One region of the Tepidibacillus sp. LV47 genome, then DNA from elsewhere that is predicted to be linked to it. Evidence: riboswitches for the same ligand, from Rfam matches in the RefSeq annotation. Region 1 holds a riboswitch; each other region holds the start of a gene.
The links. A riboswitch is a leader RNA that binds a small molecule or an ion and turns the genes downstream of it on or off. The one in region 1 is predicted to bind S-adenosylmethionine.

Region 1 (6,503 bases):
CAGGACTTACCATCACACCCATGGCAATGATAGTTACATCTGTCCCATCTTTTAGAACTGTCCCTTTGCCAATCTCAAATTTGTAATTTTCATCAAAAATAACAGGAACGGCTGGACGGCCTAAACGAATGTACATCGGTCCATCATATTCTACTGCTGCATGAATGGCTTGTCTTGTTTCTTCTGCATCTGCTGGAACAATCACGGTCATATTGGGAATCGCTCTCATCATCGCAACATCTTCCACAGCTTGGTGGGAAGCACCATCTTCGCCTAAAGTGAGTCCAGAGTGGGTGACGACAATCTTTACATTGAGTTTAGGATAACAAATGGAGTTACGAATCATATCTCCCACACGAAGGGTCCCAAAGAGAGCAAATGTACTAACAAAAGGAATTTTTCCTGTGGTTGCAAGACCTGCAGCTGTGCCAATCATATTAGCTTCAGCAATTCCCATATCAAAGAAACGATCCGGATATTTCTTAGCAAAATCAATGGTCTTCGTTGATTTCGCAAGATCAGCATCTAAAACAACAACGTTTGGATATTTATCCCCAATTTCAAGTAATGCTTTCCCATATGCATCACGGGTTGCGATTTTAGTCATTTTGCTTCCCTCCCAATTCTGCTAATGCTTGTTGTAATTGTTCTTCATTTGGAGCCGTTCCATGCCAACCGACCTGATTTTCCATAAAGGATACACCTTTTCCTTTTATAGTGTTGGCAATAATTAAGGTTGGTTTCCCTTTGGTTTGTTTTGCCTCTTGAATCGCATCATGAATTTGATTCAGATCATGGCCATCAATTTCAATCACATGCCAACCAAATGCGCGGAATTTCTCATCAACTGGTGCTGGATTGAGAATATCTTCAACAGGACCATCAATTTGCAGATGGTTGTAATCAAGGATTGCAGTTAGATTGTCCAATTTGTAATGAGCAGCTGCCATAGCTGCTTCCCAGATCATTCCCTCTTGGATTTCCCCGTCACCAATCATGACATAGACCCGATAATCTCTTTGATCTAATTTCCCGCCAAGGGCCATACCATTGGCAGAAGATAATCCTTGGCCCAAGGAACCTGTACTTTGTTCTACTCCTGGTAGGGATTTACGACTTGGGTGTCCTTGGAGTCGAGAATTAATCTTCCTGAAAGTCATTAGCTCTTCTTTTGGAAAAAATCCCTTTTCTGCTAGAGCAGCGTAAAGAACAGGACTCGCATGACCTTTACTTAAAACAAAGCGGTCACGATCTGGGTCTTGAGGATTCTGAGGATCAATCTTCATCTCATGAAAGTATAAATAGGTAACAATGTCTGCGGCAGATAAAGAACCACCCGGGTGACCGGACTTGGCTTCAGCTACCATTTTGACAATATCTTGCCGAATGGTGTTCGCAATTTTCTTTAATGAAACATGTGTTTGTTCATCTAAAGGCATATTCTTCCCTCCATCAAAATGTGATTTAGTGATTTTGATTGGCGATTTTATTTTTTAAGTAGGCATCGATAAAAATATCGATCTCTCCATCCATAACGGCATTCACATTTCCTACCTCAACATTGGTTCGATGGTCTTTCACTAGAGAATAAGGATGAAAGACATAAGAACGGATTTGGCTTCCCCAGCCGATTTCCTTTTGTTCCCCACGTAATGCGGCTAATTCTTTTTCTTGTTCTTCCCGTTGTTTTTCATACAATCTCGCTTTTAGAATCTTCATCGCTTTTTCCCTATTCTTAATCTGAGAACGTTCTGATTGACAAGTGACCACAATATTCGTAGGAAGGTGAGTGATCCGAACCGCTGAATCGGTAGTATTGACATGTTGGCCACCAGCACCACTGGAACGATAAGTATCGATTTTTAAATCCTCGGGGCGAATCTCAATATCGATATCCTCCTCAATCTCAGGCAGAACATTAACAGAACTAAAAGAAGTATGACGCCTTCCTGATGCATCAAAAGGAGAAATGCGAACCAGACGATGAACTCCTTTTTCCGCTTTTAAATAACCATAAGCATTACGACCTTTAATCAAAAGGGTTACACTTTTCACCCCTGCTTCTTCACCAGCCAAATAGTCTAAGGTTTCTACCTTATAGCCATGATCTTCAGCCCACCTTGTATACATTCGCAGTAACATCGAGGCCCAATCCTGTGATTCCGTTCCCCCTGCACCAGGGTGAATTTCTAAAATGGCATTATTTTTGTCATATGGTTCATTAAGTAATAGCTGAAGTTCAAATTCCGAAAACCGTTTGCTTAATGACTTAATACTTTTCTCTATGTCCGCAAGCATCGTTTCATCTTGTTCCTCTAGGGCTAATTCGAACATCACTTGCAGATCTTCATATTGTTGTTCAAGGTTATTCATTTGCTCTGTTAATTCTTTTAATGCATTGATTTCACTAATCACTTTTTGTGCCGCTTCATTATCATCCCAGAAATTAGGTTGGGCCATGATCTGTTCTAACTCTGAGATTTTTTTCTTTTTACTATCGACGTCAAAGAGACCCCCTAATTTCAGCCAGACGTTTGGCCATTTTTTCTAGTTCATGCTTTAATTCGCTTTCTGATAACATAGATTCACCTCTTTGAACAAATCTCAAATTTCATCATACCATAGTTTACCCATCACTCCAAGGATTACAAGTTATATAAAATAGGTTTGCATATTCCAACGCGCTTAGGTGAGAAAGTGCTTCCCAAAAGTCGCTGCTTATGGAATATACAAACCTACATTTTCATATCACTGACTTGTATGTTCTATAACCTGAGAACATACAAGCCATTATTATTTCTATCTTTGGCTAGCTTGCAGGGCTTGATCGAGATCGGCAATTAGATCATTCACATTTTCAATTCCGATGGATAAACGAATCATTTCAGGAGTAACACCGGCACTAAGTTGCTCTTCAAGAGATAATTGTTGATGGGTTGTACTTGCCGGATGAATCACTAATGATTTGGCATCGCCGACATTGGCTAAATGGGAGAATAGTTTTAAGTTGTTAATAAATTTCTTTCCTTCCTCGACTCCACCTTTAATGCCAAAGGTGAGGATTGCCCCTTGACCTTTGGGCAGGTATTTTTGCGCTAAATCATAATATGGATTTGAAGGAAGTCCAGGATAATTCACCCAAGTAACGAAATCATGGTTTTCTAAAAATTGCGCCACTTGCAAAGCATTTGCACTATGTCGTTCCATTCGTAAATGTAGTGTTTCTAATCCTTGAAGGAGTAAAAAAGCATTAAAAGGCGAAATCGCTGCTCCCATATCCCTTAATAACTGAACCCTTGCTTTGATAATATATGCTAATGAACCAAAGTCTCTTGTATATACCACCCCATGATAGCTTGGATCTGGTTCAGTTAAACCTGGAAATTTGCCATTATTCCAGTTAAATTTTCCTCCGTCGACAATCACTCCACCAATGGCGGTTCCGTGTCCACCAATAAATTTGGTCGCAGAATGAACAACGATATCGGCTCCATGATCAAAAGGACGAAGAAGATAAGGGGTAGCAAAAGTATTATCCACGATCAGAGGAATTCCTGCTTCATGGGCAATGTTGGCAACAGTCTCGATATCTAGCACATCAATTTTTGGATTACCGATACTTTCAGCATATATCGCTTTTGTTTTTTCGGTTATGGCTTGGCGAAAATTCTCTGGGTCATTTTGATTAACAAATTTAACCTTGATTCCCAATTTAGGGAGTGTGGTAGAGAAAAGATTATATGTACCACCATACAAACTGCTTGAGGATACGATTTCATCTCCAGCACCAGCAATGTTAAGAATCGCATAGGTAATAGCTGCAGATCCAGAAGCAAGAGCCAAGGCTCCAACTCCGCCTTCTAATTGGGCCACGCGATTTTCAAATACATCTTGAGTTGGGTTCATAATTCGGGTATAAATATTACCTGATTCTTTTAAAGCAAATAAGTTCGCGGCATGATCAGTGTCTTTAAATACATAAGAAGTAGTTTGATAGATAGGTACTGCCCTTGAACCTGTTACTGGATCAGGTTGCTGACCTCCATGTAAAGCAATCGTTTCAAATTCATAACTTTTTTCCTGACTCATCTTGTTTCTCCTCTCTTTCTATTAAAATAAAAAACTCCTTCTCGATGAGAAGGAGCAAATGACCTTTCCCTCTCATCTTTCAGAATCACAAGATTCTGCTGGAATTAGCACCTGCCAACACAGTTAGACTGCGTGTCGGTTGCCGGGCTTCACTGGGCCAGTCCCTCCGCCACTCTGGATAAGAGGCATAACCAATATGAAATTGTAAAGGAATTGAATTCATTATATTTTAACCCTGACATCTTGTCAATAAATTAATGTGCTGCTCCATGACAATGTTTATATTTTTTGCCACTGCCACATGGGCATGGATCATTCCGGCCGATTTTCTGTCCAACCCGAACGGGTTTTTTCTTCGAATTGGACTCTGGATTGGTATTATTTACGGCATGCCCCACAGCAACTGCTTTACGCTGAAGATTATTTTGGATTTGCGCCTTCATAATATAGGTAGCCACTTCTTCTTCGATCGCTTGGATCATCGCCTGAAACATTTCATATCCTTCCATCTGATATTCTCGTAAAGGATCCGTTTGCCCATAAGCGCGAAGATGAATCCCCTGACGCAATTGATCCATCGCATCAATATGGTCCATCCACTTGCTATCAACAGCGCGAAGGAGAATCACTTTTTCAAATTCGCGCATATTCTCGCCAAGTTCTTCTTCTCTCCGATCATATTGTCTCTCTACCGCTTTGCGAATCACCTCCAAAATCTCTTCTGGTTCTTTGCCCCAAATATCTTTTTCCGTTATTACCCCTTCATCTAAGAAAGTGGCTTGCATATGATCTAACAATGCTTTTAAATCCCATTCTTCCTGAATTTGCTCAGCAGGACAATGAATATCAATAAGACGCTTTGCAAAATTCATAATCATGTTGATAATGACATCGCGTAAGTTGTCACTTTCTAATACTTGGCGACGTTGACTATAAATCACTTCCCGTTGCTGGTTCATCACATCGTCATATTGCAAAACGACACGGCGAATATCAAAATTATGGCCTTCCACTTTCTTCTGTGCCGATTCAATCGCCCTTGTCACCATCTTGCTTTCAATCGGTTGATCCTCATCCATCCCTAAACGATCCATCATACTCATAATGTGTTCAGAACCAAATCTTCTCATTAAATCATCTTCTAGGGAGATGAAAAATTGACTGGAGCCAGGATCCCCTTGACGTCCAGCACGTCCTCTTAATTGGTTGTCAATTCTTCTACTCTCATGCCGTTCTGTACCGATAATGTGAAGTCCCCCTAATTCAGCAACTCCTTCGCCAAGAACAATATCGGTACCGCGACCTGCCATATTGGTAGCAATGGTGACCGCACTAGCTTGGCCTGCTTTTGCGATAATTTCCGCTTCTTTCTCATGATACTTGGCATTTAATACATTATGGGGAATGCCTTTTCGTTTCAACATTTCGGATAAAAGTTCCGATTTTTCAATGGAAATGGTACCTACTAATACAGGTTGTTTTTTCTCATGGCGACGAACAATTTCATCGACGACCGCTTTAAATTTGGCCCGTTCCGTTTTATATACCACATCAGGCAAATCAACACGAATCATCGGTTTATTGGTTGGAATCACCACAACGTCTAAACCATAAATTCGTTTAAATTCTTCTTCCTCTGTTTTTGCTGTACCCGTCATCCCTGCTAATTTTTTGTACATGCGGAAATAGTTTTGCAAGGTAATGGTTGCTAAAGTCATGCTTTCGTTTTGTACCCTTAGACCTTCTTTGGCTTCAATACTTTGATGCAAACCATCGCTATAACGGCGACCATACATTAAGCGGCCAGTGAATTCATCAACAATAATAACTTCTCCATCTTTTACTACATAGTCGCGGTCTCGTTTCATCAAAACATGGGCTTTTAGGGCTTGGTTAATATGATGATTCAAGGTCATATGATTGGTATCATAAAGGTTATCCACCCCAAAGGCTTTTTCTGCTTTATCAACACCAGATTCGGTTAAAGTAACTGTATTTGCTTTTTCATCGATAGCATAATCTTCATTAGCAACCAAACGTCTGACAAAGCGATCAGCAGCATAGTATAAATCGGTGGATTTTTCAGCTGTCCCAGAAATAATTAAAGGGGTCCTTGCCTCATCGATGAGGATACTATCCACCTCGTCAATGATGGCATAATTTAGAGAACGTTGAACCATTTGTTCTTTGTATAACACCATATTATCCCGTAAATAGTCAAAACCAAACTCATTATTGGTTCCGTAGGTGATATCTGCTTGATAAGCTGCTTGTTTTTCTTCTGGCGAAATTCCATGGATATTCAAACCAACGGTCAAACCGAGGAATTCATAAATTTTCCCCATGGTAGTTCTGTCCCGTTGTGCCAAATAATCGTTAACAGTTACAACATGGACCCCTTGGCCTGTTAAAGC
Region 2 (6,503 bases), 200 kb from region 1:
TCGGTAATGTTCTTCTAGCATGCAAGGCCCTTTCTTCTAATAGTTCATTGGCAACAAGATTTTCCGGTTTGAAACCTAAGCGAATAAGAAAAAGAAGATTACTGCCAGAACCACAACCGATTTCTAAAACCTTTTTATCGGCTAAAGGTTCAAGTTTTGCCCATTTCAACAACTGAATCAGTTTTCGTTCTTTTTCTTGTTGGGTTAAATAAACGACTGGATTTAAAGGTTCATACCAATTATGTCTGGCAAGTTGGTTTCGTTTTGCATAGGCTTCTTTGATTCTTTCAATTTCCTTCATTTTCCTAAACCCCTATTAATCGTTTGTTTAAACATCTAAAATATTTCCAGATATAAGGGGGAATATTCAAAGAATCAATCAAAGAATCAAAGAAAATGCAATAAAAATAGGCTTGTATGATTCTATAAGGGCGACTTGAGCGAGCGAGTTTTTCTACCGACTGTTTATTCAAGGAAAACCGCGAGGTATCGGAGTGCGTTAGAATCATACAAGTCATGGGTCTTATATACGTTTAAAAAAGGCTGGAAATAAACGTTTTCTTCCTGCCTTTTTCGTGTTTATCTTTGAATCGCTGGAGGAACATAATTCAGTTCTTCATCAAAGGTAATATAATCGAGATTAACCATCAATAAAAGATATCTTTTGCCTGTTTCAGGATCACTAATAATAATATGGTCCTTACCTGCTGCTTCTAGTCTTCCGCGGAATACCTTTGCATTCCATTCTTTATTATTTTCAAAAGTCATATAAATGGTAGCAATTTTTCCGAGATTTAATCGCAAAATGTTTTCAATATAGGATTCCTCTATAGGTAATTGCCCTGGAATTTCGATCCTGCGTTCAGGGGCTTGGGGAGTTGGAAGCATGGGTTGCATTGGATACATTGGTTGCATCGCCATTATAGGTTGAGGGAAATTTTGATCATATTGATAAGCTGAAAATAGATCATAAAAATAAGGATAGTATTGATACATAAACAATCACTCCTTTTAAAAAGTTCCATAAACTGAAGGACAGTCTGAATAAGTAGGTGCATAAAAACAATGGGATTTATATCGTCCTGTATTCCATGCTATATACCACCTACTAGGACAACTTTCTCTTCCTGGATTAAAAAACCATAGGGCAAAAGTAGCAGGATGATATTTTTCTCCATTGACCACTTTTCGAGCTAATTGGATTTCTAAAGTGCGTGCTCTTTGATAAAAATAGGATTTTTGTACTGCCTCGAATCCTCCTGGGGATTGAAAGACCATTTGCGGCACAGTTCGGATCCCTTTGAAATCTAAACAATTAGCTCGTACCCGGTTTACTCCAACATTCCCAACTAGCAACATCCCAAGTTTCCCTTCACTTTCTGCTTCTGCCCGCATTAATCTAGCTAATAATTTCAAATCGTTTATGTTTGCTTTAATAACAGCCATTGACTCACCTCGCATATTAGGCCTCTATAACAATATATTTTGTTTAAAAAAATTGGTGAAAAATTATCATAGGAAATTTCGAAAAGGGAAGAAATTTCAATTTTATCTTGACATAGAATGGAAATGATTATATGATTTCATTAACAATTTAAAACAACACAGGATTTCTTATCGAGAGAGGTGGAGGGACTGGCCCAATGAAGCCCGGCAACCGGTTTTTTAAAAAAAACGCGGTGCCAATTCCTGCGGAGGCGATTCTCCGAGAGATAAGAAGAGCGTAAATACACCCTCTTCTTATGAAGAGGTTTTTTTACGCTTAATTTCAAAAGTAAAATTGAATCATTTGTAATTCTTTCTTATCGAGAGAGGTGGAGGGACTGGCCCAATGAAGCCCGGCAACCGGTTTTTTAAAAAAAACGCGGTGCCAATTCCTGCGGAGGCGATTCTCCGAGAGATAAGAAGAGTGTAAGAAAAACTACCCTCTTCTTATGAAGAGGGTTTTTTACAGTTAGGGGGGGATTTTGATGGTAGGAATAAAGGTGCAATCACCCTATGAAGCAAGTGTCATTCAAATTGGCGAGTTATCTTTAGAATCAGGGAAAAAGTTAAAAAATGTACAGATTGCTTATGAACGGGTAGGATCAAAGGAAGCGCCGGTTATTCTTGTATGTCATGCTTTAACAGGAAATCAATTTGCCGTTGGAACAGAACAAAACCCTGGCTGGTGGTCAGGATTAATTGGGCCAGATAAAGCGATTAATACGCAAGAATTCCAAGTGATCACGATGAATGTGATTGGTGGATGTGATGGGTCAACAGGTCCATTAACCATAGATCCCGATACGGGCAATTCTTATCGAGCTAATTTCCCATTTGTCTCCGTTCGTGATATGGTTCACGCTCAATATCTCGCTTTAAAAAAGCTGAAAATTGACCATGTCAAGGCGATTATCGGTGGATCATTAGGTGGAATGCAGGTGTTAGAGTGGGGAGTGCTTTATCCGGATTTTATGGATACGCTAATTCCCCTTGCAGTCACACCCTATCTTAGCGATTATGCGATAGCTTATAACTTGATCGCAAGGTTGGCAATCATTCATGATCCAGCATGGAATCAAGGGAATTATCTTTCAAACGAACAGATTCATGGATTAAAAATTGCTCGTATGGTAGGGATGGTTACTTATCGATCCGCTGAACTATTTAATGCTCGTTTTCAAAGGGCGCAAAAAGAAGATTGGGGAATCCATCATTATGAGACAACCTTTGAAGTGGAATCCTATTTACGCTATCAAGGGGAAAAATTAGCGAAAAGGTTTGATGCCAATAGTTATCTGTATCTATTAAAAGCGATGGATCTTTTTGATCTTGGAAAAGGTCGTGGCAATTGGCAAACAGCATTAGAAGTTGTGAAAGCTTCGATCGTTGCCATTGGCTTTAAAGGTGATTTACTATATCCACCCAAAGAATTGGCAAAACTCGTTGAACATTATCAGCAATTAGGTGGGAAAGGAAAATTTTATGAGGTGGATACACAATTTGGCCATGATGGTTTTTTGGTTGAATTTGAGAAATGGTCCCATCTAGTGAAGGAGGGTATATATGGAATCCATTAAAGTCGCATTATTGGGTCTAGGTACTGTTGGGAAGGGAGTATATAGGACGATTCAAACCCATCAGGCGCAACTTCAAGCTTTATTAGGAAAGAAAGTTGAAGTAGTGGCAATTCTTATTAAAAATAAAGGGAAAAAAAGAGACATCCTTATTGACCCTTCTGTTACGTTGACGACCTATTATCAAGAAATTCTTCAACTCCCAAAAATCGATTTTGTCATTGAGATGATCGGTGGAATTGAACCAGCAAAAACCTATATTGAGCAAGCCTTAACAAAAGGTTGCCATGTGATTACTGCAAATAAAGAGTTAATGGCTTTTCATGGAAAAGAATTAAGTAACCTTGCCAAGAAAGCAGGCGTTCAACTCGCATATGAGGCTAGTGTTGCAGGAGCGATTCCTATTATCCGTACATTACAAGATTTATTGCAAGTGAATCAAATTACAAAAATAGAAGGGATCCTCAATGGAACGACCAATTATATTTTGACAAAGATGCGGGATAAGAAAATTCCGTTTGCAAAAGCATTATTGGAAGCAAAGGAAAAGGGATATGCAGAAGCCGATCCAAATAATGATATCGAAGGATGGGATGCTTTTTTCAAATTAATGGTTCTCAGTGATTTAATCTTCGGTGAACAACCCAATTGGAATTATGTGGAGCGTATAGGAATAGAGGGAGTTTTAATTGAAGAATTAGTCCTTGCTGAACAATTTGGGCTACGTTTAAAGCTCATCGCTTCTCTCTCAAAAAAGGGCTCTCGTATTGAAGCAAAAGTACAACCAACATTCCTAACAAAATCTCATCCTCTCTATTATGTTGAAGGTGTAGAAAACGGAATTGTTGTTGAAACCGATCTAGCAGGTCGATTGTTTTTACAAGGAAGTGGAGCCGGTTCTCTAGCTACGGCAAGTGCAATCATCGAAGATCTTGTCAATGTATGGCAACGTCAGAATATAGACGTTGCAACAAAAGAAATGAAATGGAAACCAATGACCAATCAAAAAGAAAACGAGTCATATTGGTTTGTGATTCAGCCAAAACCAAAACATGGGAAAAATGAAGACATTGTCTTGAAAAATCGCTTTCAAGAGTCTGGACTAACCATTCATGCCTATGAATGGTTAGAGATAAAGAATTATGGATTAGCTTCTGGTTATATCCTTTCAGCTAGAGAAGAATCGATTCAACAATTTCGCCACCAAGTAGAAGAACCGAACTGGGGATTGAAATGGTATCCTATTTCTAATTGGCAGGAACAAGAAGAGAAGATCAAGAAAAAAGTATATGCATAAAAAGAAATGAGGATAAGGCGGGAGAACGATGGCAGCTAGAACCATCTACATCAATATAGGAAATACGAGAATCACTCGATACGTAAAAACAGGAACAAATCTTCTTGATGTCATACAAGAGGAAGAAATAGGGCTTTCTGCTACCTGCGGTGGAACAGGTCGTTGTGGTACTTGCAAAGTGAAAATCAAAGAAGCCCTTCCTTTTAATCGGACCGAAGAACAAGTGCTCACTTCAAGCGAAAAAAAAGAAGGGTATCACCTCGCTTGCCAAGTATACGTTGACAAAGCACTGCACATTGAAGTACCGAAGCTTCAAGAAGAAAAACTGCAAGTGATGGAAAATAGTGTAGAAAGAGATGTTGATATTGTTCCTTTCCTTAGAAAAAGGTTTATTCCCATGCAAAATCCAGAAACCTCTGATCTTGATTCAATCTATGACTTTCTGTCAGATGTAGAAAAATTGGAATTTACGTTAGAACAACTAAGACAAATCCCTCTATTGCTTCGAAACAAAGAAGGATTCACCTTAACTTTTGACCCTATGGGGAAAGTTATCCATATAGAAAAAGGGGATACCACCAATCAATTGCTGGGAATTGCCTTTGATATTGGTTCTACAAGTGTCGTCGGCTATTTGCTGGATTTAGTTTCAGGGGAAGAATTAGCAGTGGCATCTCGGTTAAATCGTCAAGCCCAATATGGTGCCGATGTGCTTTCGCGGATTAGTTATGCAACAGAGAAGAAAAATGGGATCAAAATACTGCAGAAAACGATTGTTGAAGTGATGAATGAAATCATCGCTGAACTAACAGAAAAAACAGGAATTGATCATCAAGCGATTCTCGATTGTACGATTGTCGGCAATAGTACCATGCAACACCTGTTATTAGGAATTAGCCCTAAGTATTTAGGCCAGGCTCCCCACCTCCCTGTTTTGAAGCAAGAGTTCATGATCTTAGCGAGAGAAATCGATTTGAACCTTCCCAATTCCCTGATCAGAATCTTGCCGAATCTAGGAGGATTTGTAGGATCTGATACCCTTGGGGTGATTTTAGCGACCAAGATGGATGATAAAGAGCAACTAACTTTAGCTGTTGATATTGGAACCAATGGCGAAATGGTTTTAGGAACAAAAGATCGATTGGTCGTTTGCTCATCTCCTGCAGGACCTGCCTTTGAAGGGGGACAGATTCGTCACGGGATGAGGGCAATTGAAGGAGCGATCGGGAAGGTTTGGCTTGAAGCAGATCTAAAATATGAAGTGATTGGAAATACCAAGCCAAAAGGAATTTGTGGGTCTGGATTAGTCGATCTTGTTGCTGAATTATTACGAATAGGTGTGATCGATCCCTCAGGAAGAATCAGAGGCAAACAGGAATGTCCACCGATTGTCTCCTTTTTCATAAAGAAACGAATCATTGAGAAAGAAACAGGAAATGAGTTTATTATTGTGGAACCGGAAAAAAGCGGAACAGGGAAAACGATTACGTTAACACAGCAAGATGTCCGCGAATTACAACTAGCAAAAGGTGCTATCTATACAGGAATTCATTTATTGATGAAACAACTTGATGTAACCCTTGACCAAATCAACGAATTCTATCTCGCAGGTGGATTTGGCAGTTTTATCGATAGCAATAATGCCAAACGAATCGGATTAATTCCACCTATAGATCATAACAAAATCAAGACCGTTGGCAATGCCGCAGGTTATGGAGCGAAACTTGCTCTTCTATCAGAAAAGGAATGGCAAAAAGGAATTGAATTGGCTAGGAAGATTGAACATTATAACCTTTCTGAGGTAAAAGGATATGAACAAGTCTTTGTAGAATCTCTAGATTTTCCAAAAACAGAGAGATGGTAGAAATGGTAAAAAGGACGTGAGGCAACGTGAGTCAATGGTTAAACGAATTGATCCAATCCAAAATCGTCGTTTTTGATGGAGCAATGGGAACCCAGCTTCAGGAAAGAAATTTTCCCGCTGGAGAATGTCCTGAACGGTGGAATCTTACCCATCCAGAAGTAATACGTGAAATTCATGAGAGTTATTTAAAGGCTGGAGCTGATATCATCACAACCAACACCTTTGGAGCAACAGCAGTCCGCTTAGAAGAATTTGGGTTAGATGATAAGGTGGCAGAGATTAA
Region 3 (6,503 bases), on a different contig from region 1:
ACCGCTAACACGATTATGTTCTTTGTCATGTTCATTATTGGTTCGGTAGCCTTTTTCATCAATCCTGGTATTGAGGGATTAAAGCATCTGGCAGTCACCAACCCGAGCATGTTTAATACGACGAATGTAGGGTTGCAGGTGATCATCTCCTGGTTTGCAACCTTTATCATTAACGTCTTATTAGCCCAAGCTGCTTTCCAAATGGCGTTGTCCTGCCGCACACCCGAAGAAGGACGAAAAGGCATGCTAATGGCTTTTGGCGCTAATATCTTTTTCGTATTCTTTGGAGTTCTTTTCGGGTTGGCAGCGGCAGCTGTGGTACCCGGTGGCACACGTGGTATGGTCATGGTTCCCAAATACCTGGCCACGGTTTTACCAGCACCCCTTGTCGGATTGTTCTTCCTGGGGATTTGGGCCTGTGCTCTAGGTTGGGGGGCTTCCTGCCAGTTCTCTGGTTCCACCAGTTTGGGACGTGATGTAACCGGAGCCATCAACCCATCGTTAACCGATAAGCAAAAAGTCACCTACACCAAGTGGTCATTGGTTGTTCTGACGGTTGTCATGATCATTCTGGGCTTTTTGCGCAGCGAACAAGCTGCCTGGTGGAACGTATTTGCCTGGACCCTGCGTAATGGCGCAACCTTTGCCCCGGTTGTTGCGGCGCTCTTCTGGCCGCTTGCTACCAGACGAGCTGCGACCGCTGCTCTGGCTACGGGTTTTATCTCCGGATTAAGCTGGTATGCGCTGGGTAATTGGGACCCCGTCAAATTCTATTACAATGTTCATCCTGTATTTTTGGGGATGTCTGTCAACATGTTGACCATGATTATCGTGACCCTTATAGATCAGGCCGGAAAGTTTAAGGTGGGTGGCCAGCTTTCGGGACTTCGTAAAAATGTGGCCCTGACTGGAGCTACTATTGGTATCCTGTCCGTTATTTCCATCATTTTTGGATCTCAATGGTTATATACCAAAGGGTTGTTGGGGCTGGCATCCTTCCTGATTGTCGCAGGGGTGTTTATGATGACCATCGCCATAACAACAAAGCTAGAAGAACAGAGTATAGAACAAGCCTTAAGCCTGGATGCTTAAACTTAGAGAGAAACAGTGCAAAATAAAAGGAGAGATCATACATGTCAAAAGTCAACATTACCTGGGAAGGAAATATGAAATTTGTCGGCACGGATGATAACGGACACAGGATTCCGATGGATGCTGCAGCTATTTATGGTGGACAAAACCAAGGTGTAAGACCCATGGAGCTAATGTTAATGTCTCTTGGCGGCTGCACAGGCATAGAGGTTGGCCATATTCTTAACAAAATGAGAGTAAAGTACGACCGTTTTGACATCGAAGTTAATGGAAATAGAGTAGACGAACATCCCAAAGTATTTAGTGATATCCATGTGGTATACCGGCTTTCCGGGGAAAACATTTCTCCTAAAAAGGTTAATAAGGCGATACAAATGGCTGAACAGGTCTACTGCTCAGCGGCCAACATGATAAATAAGGTAGCGACGGTCACTTATTCCTTTGAGATCAATGGTACTGTGTACCCGTATGAGCCGGAAAACAAAACAACCCTCTAGAATCGCTGCAAGCACTTGTCTTCTCTCAAAAGTGTTGTTGAGAAAAGCAAGTGCTTTTATACATAACATTCTGTCAAATTCGAAGCCAACCCAGCCGCCGGATGTGTCAAGCGACAGTGAAAATGTCATATTAAAACGCCAGTGATTTTGTCACTTGTTTTGTAAAATATATTATCTAATATGTATAAAAATTCTTGTTGACAGTTTCTTTATGAGATGTTACTATTTATTTCGATCATTATGAAACATTGATGTGATAAAGTGAATAAATGTTATATCCTTATCCAGAGAGGTGGAGGGACGGGCCCAATGAAACCCGGCAACCTACCATAACATTATGGGAAGGTGCCAATTCCTGCAGGACTTTATGTTCTGAAAGATAAGGAAAGGACTTACGTATGTTGTCAATCCTTTCTGAGTTTTTCAGAAAGGATTTTCTATTTTACGGATGTAAGGAAACAACAATAGATGTTGTAACGATAGAAAGTGGTGAGTAAAATGATTCGACTTCATAAAGTGAAAAAAGTATACAACAGTAATCATAAAGAAGTCATCGCATTAAAAGAAATTAATTTAGAAATCCAAAAAGGTGAAATCTATGGAATCATCGGGTACTCTGGTGCAGGAAAGAGCACCTTGATCCGTTTAATCAATATGTTGGAAAAACCAACGGAAGGCGAAATTTGGGTTGATGGCCGTCAAATGAACCAATTAAGCCAGAAGGAACTGCGTAAAGCTAGACAGGAAATCGGAATGATCTTCCAACACTTTAATTTATTATGGTCACGAACCGTCTGGGAGAATATTGCCTTTCCTTTAGAAATTGCTGGTGTGCCTAAAGAGGAAATCGATCAACGAGTGAAGGAATTGATTGATCTCGTGGGTTTAACAGAAAGAGCGAATGCTTATCCATCAGAATTAAGTGGAGGACAAAAACAAAGAGTGGGAATCGCAAGGGCCTTAGCTAACCGGCCGAAGGTGTTATTAAGTGACGAGGCCACCTCTGCCCTTGATCCGAAGACGACAGACTCGATTCTTGACCTGCTTCAAGAGATTAATCGGAAATTAGGAATTACTATTATCTTAATTACCCATGAAATGCATGTCATCCAAAAGATTTGCCATAAAGTAGCTGTTCTTGATCAAGGAGAGATTGTTGAAGAAGGACCTGTATTAGAAGTATTTACTCATCCAAAACAAAAAATTACCAAAGAATTTGTTAAACAAGTTACCGAACATCAAGATACCGAAGAAACGATTCGTCACATACCCCATGAAAAAGGAAGTTATATTTTAAAATGTACGTTTGTTGGCGAAAATGCCAATCAACCTATTATTAGCCGTTGGGTAAAAACACTCGATGTTGAACCCAATATCTTAGAAGGAAATATTCAATATGTTCAAGGTTCGTCTTATGGTTCGTTATATATCCAATTGAAAACCACAGAAGATCAATTAAACGCATCCATTGAATTTCTTAAAAACTGTGGTGTAGAAGTGGAGGTGATCGAAAATGTGGCTGGAACCCAATGAGTGGACAGAGGTATTGCAAGCAACATTAGAGACAATATATATGGTGGGTTTATCAGGTTTGTTTACCGTAATCCTTGGAATTCCTTTAGGAATCTTTTTAGTTCTTACGGACAAAGGACAACTATTGGAAAACCGTGTCGTTAATCTCATATTATCTGTGATTGTCAATGTCTTTCGTTCTATTCCTTTTATCATCTTAATGGTTTTATTAATTCCTTTTACTCGCACAATTGTAGGAACGCCAATCGGTTCCACTGCTGCAACGGTACCGCTAATCGTGGGAGCTGCACCTTTCTTTGCCCGCCTTGTGGAAACTTCGTTAAGGGAAGTGAACAAGGGAGTGATTGAGGCGGCCCTATCGATGGGAGCGAATATTCGCCAAATCATTTTTAAAGTTTATCTTCCTGAAGCTATGCCTTCGATCATTTCAGGAATCACCGTTACCTTAGTTGCTTTAATCGGTTATTCGGCAATGGCTGGTGTTCTTGGTGGAGGCGGTTTAGGGAATATGGCGATTATCTATGGTTATCAGCTATATAATACACCCGTGATGTTAGTTACGACCGCTATCATTCTACTTCTTGTCCAATTGGTTCAAACTCTTGGAGATACGATCTCTAGGAGAATAGATAAAAAATAAACGTTAAGGAGGAATTATAAAATGAAAAAATTATTAATTGTTCTTCTCATTGCGATTTTAAGTGTAAGCTTGGTGGCTTGTGGCAATGCCAAGCAAGAGAATCAAGGAGCAAATGCTGATCAAGGAAAAAACGAAGCAATTACCTTAGTTGTTGGGGCTACTGCTGTACCCCATGCCGAAATTCTTGAAAAAATTAAACCAACATTAGAAAAAGAAGGCGTGAAATTAGATATCAAAGTATTCCAAGATTATGTTCAACCGAACATCCAATTATCTGAAGGAAAACTGGATGCGAACTATTTCCAACATGTTCCTTACTTAGAAACGTTCACAAAAGAACGTAACATCACCAATTTAGTAGATATCGCAAAAGTCCATGTTGAACCAATGGGTATTTACTCGAAAAAAGTGAAAAATTTAAATGAAGTACAAAATGGAGCGAAGGTCTCTATTCCGAATGATCCTTCTAATATGGGAAGAGCTCTAGTGCTTCTTGAAAAAGCAGGATTAATTAAGCTTAAAGATGGCGTTGGGATTAAAGGAACAAAATCTGATATTGTCGACAATCCAAAGAATTTAGAAATTGTACCTTTAGATGCAGCGATGCTTCCAAGATCTTTAGAAGATGTAACCCTTTCTGTCATCAATACCAACTATGCTCTACAAGCAAAATTAAATCCAGTGAAAGATTCCTTATTCATTGAAGATAAAGATTCTCCTTATGCCAACGTGTTGGTTGTTCGCAAAGGGGATGAAAATAAAGAAGCGATTCAGAAATTAGTAAAGGCATTAAATTCTGAAGAAGTAAGAAAATTTATTGAAGAGAAATATAATGGTGCTGTCGTTCCAGCTTTCTAAAAATCTTCAGTAAAACGGGGTTGATCCTTAAGCCAGCCCCGTTTTTTTTTTTGTATTAAGAAAGTATAAGATAGCTCACTTAACTCTAATAAGCTTGACTTGTATATTTTATAAGTGCGACTTTAGCGAACAGGCTTTTCCATCGACCTAATTTACGGAATGCCGAAAGGTTAGGAGCAGCGTTAGAACATACAAGCCATATCCAAACCGATTTTTATGATTTAAATAGAGGGTTATTTGCATATAGATAAGATATACAAGCTAAGGGAGGGAGTATTTTTGAAAAAGTTCTATGGAATGATTACGATACTATTTGTGATCTACGGCTTTATTATGTCGTATTACCTGTTTCAAACCAAACAAGCACTACCAAGTGCTTATGTAGGTTCTCCTGCTGATCCATCTACATTTATGACAAGTCAACAGTTACAAACCGCAACCATCTACTCACGAATCAAAGATTTCCTCTTTTTTATGGGTGTACCTTGGGAATGGGGTATTTATCTACTCATTTTAGGGTTTGGCCTTTCAACAGCTTTTTATGTTTTTTCGAAAAAAATACATAAACGTTCGCTTTTTTTACAGGCGATTGTTTACGTCTTTTTGTTAAGTCTTGTTGTGTTTTTATTACAGTATCCGCTGAAGTATTATTCATATAAAGTAAGTCGTGATTATGGAATCAGCGTTCAAACTTTCGCTTCGTGGTTTTGGGATCAAGGGAAAAGTTTTTTCGTTGATCTTGTTTTGACGATTCCCATGGTGTGGCTATTATATACCATCATTCGCAAATCCCCAAAAAAATGGTGGCTATGGTTTTGGCTGATATCGATCCCCCTAACGATCATGTTGTATTTTATTCAGCCAGTGATCATTGATCCTATTTTTAACGATTTCCAATCTTTACAAAACCAAGAACTAAAAAGAGACATTCTTGCATTAGCTAAGCGGGCAGATATTCCAGCAGATCAAGTTTATCAAGTGAACATGTCTAAAAAAACGACAGCAATGAATGCTTATGTAACGGGGATAGGATCCAATGCGAGAATTGTTCTCTGGGATACGACATTAAAGAAATTAAATAAGGATGAGATTCTGTTTATCATGGCACATGAAATGGGGCATTATGTCTACCATCATATTTACTGGATGTTATTTGGATCAATTATTGCTTCTTTTTTTCTCTTTTACTTTGTTTATCGACTCGTCCATTTGGTTATCGGTCGGTTTGGACAGTTTTGGGGGATTGAGAGTGTCAGCGACTTGAATTCTCTTCCTGTATTTTTGCTCCTTCTATCCTTAATTACTTTTATTGTCTCTCCTATCGAGAATACATTTTCTCGTTATTCTGAACAAGCAGCTGATGAATATGCGATTCAGTTGACTCAAAATCCAGATGCAGCGATTCGTTCTTTTCAAAAATTAACCATTGATAGTTTAACTGAACCTAATCCACCAGAGTTAGTAAAAGTCTTCTTATACACTCACCCGACAATGGTAGAGAGGTTATATACAATCAGTAATGAAACGAAACAGATTGAAAAACAACATTCGGAAGAAAAAACAAAAGAATAATATCTTCGTATCACTTGCTTGTATGTTTCTATAAGCTGATTTTTTGAGTGAGTTTTCCCATTTACCGTTTATTTGAGGAAAGCCGCAAGGTTAGGAGTAGCGTTAGAACATACAAGCTATTTTTTGTGAGGGGTATTGATCATTTTTGGGCTCAACTTGCACTTTTTCTATACAAAAATATTTATAAAATATGGTAATATAACATTGTGGGTAGAAAGGGGTGAATGAATGATCCAGCAAGTCGCGGTACCCGTTGCCTTGAAAGAATGGGCGGTGAATATTGAAGCATTAGCAAAAGGGAAGCAAATCCT

Region 2: it holds a riboswitch for S-adenosylmethionine, as region 1 does, so the genes downstream of both, metX (homoserine O-acetyltransferase MetX) here and ACMW72_RS04410 (homocysteine synthase) in region 1, are expected to answer to the same signal.
Region 3: it holds a riboswitch for S-adenosylmethionine, as region 1 does, so the genes downstream of both, ACMW72_RS08730 (methionine ABC transporter ATP-binding protein) here and ACMW72_RS04410 (homocysteine synthase) in region 1, are expected to answer to the same signal.

Annotation. Positions count from the first base shown of each region.
Region 1 covers NZ_JBLWIF010000002.1:251,009-257,511, reverse strand. The annotation lists gene ACMW72_RS04425 (transketolase family protein) at 1-607, opposite strand, end outside; gene ACMW72_RS04420 (transketolase) at 600-1,439, opposite strand; one part of gene prfB (peptide chain release factor 2) at 1,465-2,505, opposite strand; one part of gene prfB (peptide chain release factor 2) at 2,507-2,581, opposite strand; gene ACMW72_RS04410 (homocysteine synthase) at 2,800-4,089, opposite strand; SAM riboswitch class I at 4,159-4,274, opposite strand; gene secA2 (accessory Sec system translocase SecA2) at 4,344-6,503, opposite strand, start outside.
Region 2 covers NZ_JBLWIF010000002.1:53,282-59,784, forward strand. The annotation lists gene ACMW72_RS03425 (class I SAM-dependent methyltransferase) at 1-301, opposite strand, end outside; gene gerQ (spore coat protein GerQ) at 580-996, opposite strand; gene ACMW72_RS03435 (cell wall hydrolase) at 1,012-1,446, opposite strand; SAM riboswitch class I at 1,612-1,719, shown strand; SAM riboswitch class I at 1,800-1,907, shown strand; gene metX (homoserine O-acetyltransferase MetX) at 1,971-3,062, shown strand; gene ACMW72_RS03445 (homoserine dehydrogenase) at 3,049-4,356, shown strand; gene ACMW72_RS03450 (ASKHA domain-containing protein) at 4,385-6,220, shown strand; gene ACMW72_RS03455 (homocysteine S-methyltransferase family protein) at 6,247-6,503, shown strand, end outside.
Region 3 covers NZ_JBLWIF010000006.1:141,072-147,574, forward strand. The annotation lists gene ACMW72_RS08720 (sodium:solute symporter family protein) at 1-1,092, shown strand, start outside; gene ACMW72_RS08725 (OsmC family protein) at 1,134-1,589, shown strand; SAM riboswitch class I at 1,867-1,975, shown strand; gene ACMW72_RS08730 (methionine ABC transporter ATP-binding protein) at 2,088-3,122, shown strand; gene ACMW72_RS08735 (methionine ABC transporter permease) at 3,103-3,762, shown strand; gene ACMW72_RS08740 (MetQ/NlpA family ABC transporter substrate-binding protein) at 3,784-4,620, shown strand; gene ACMW72_RS08745 (M48 family metallopeptidase) at 4,900-6,192, shown strand; gene ACMW72_RS08750 (DUF1802 family protein) at 6,421-6,503, shown strand, end outside.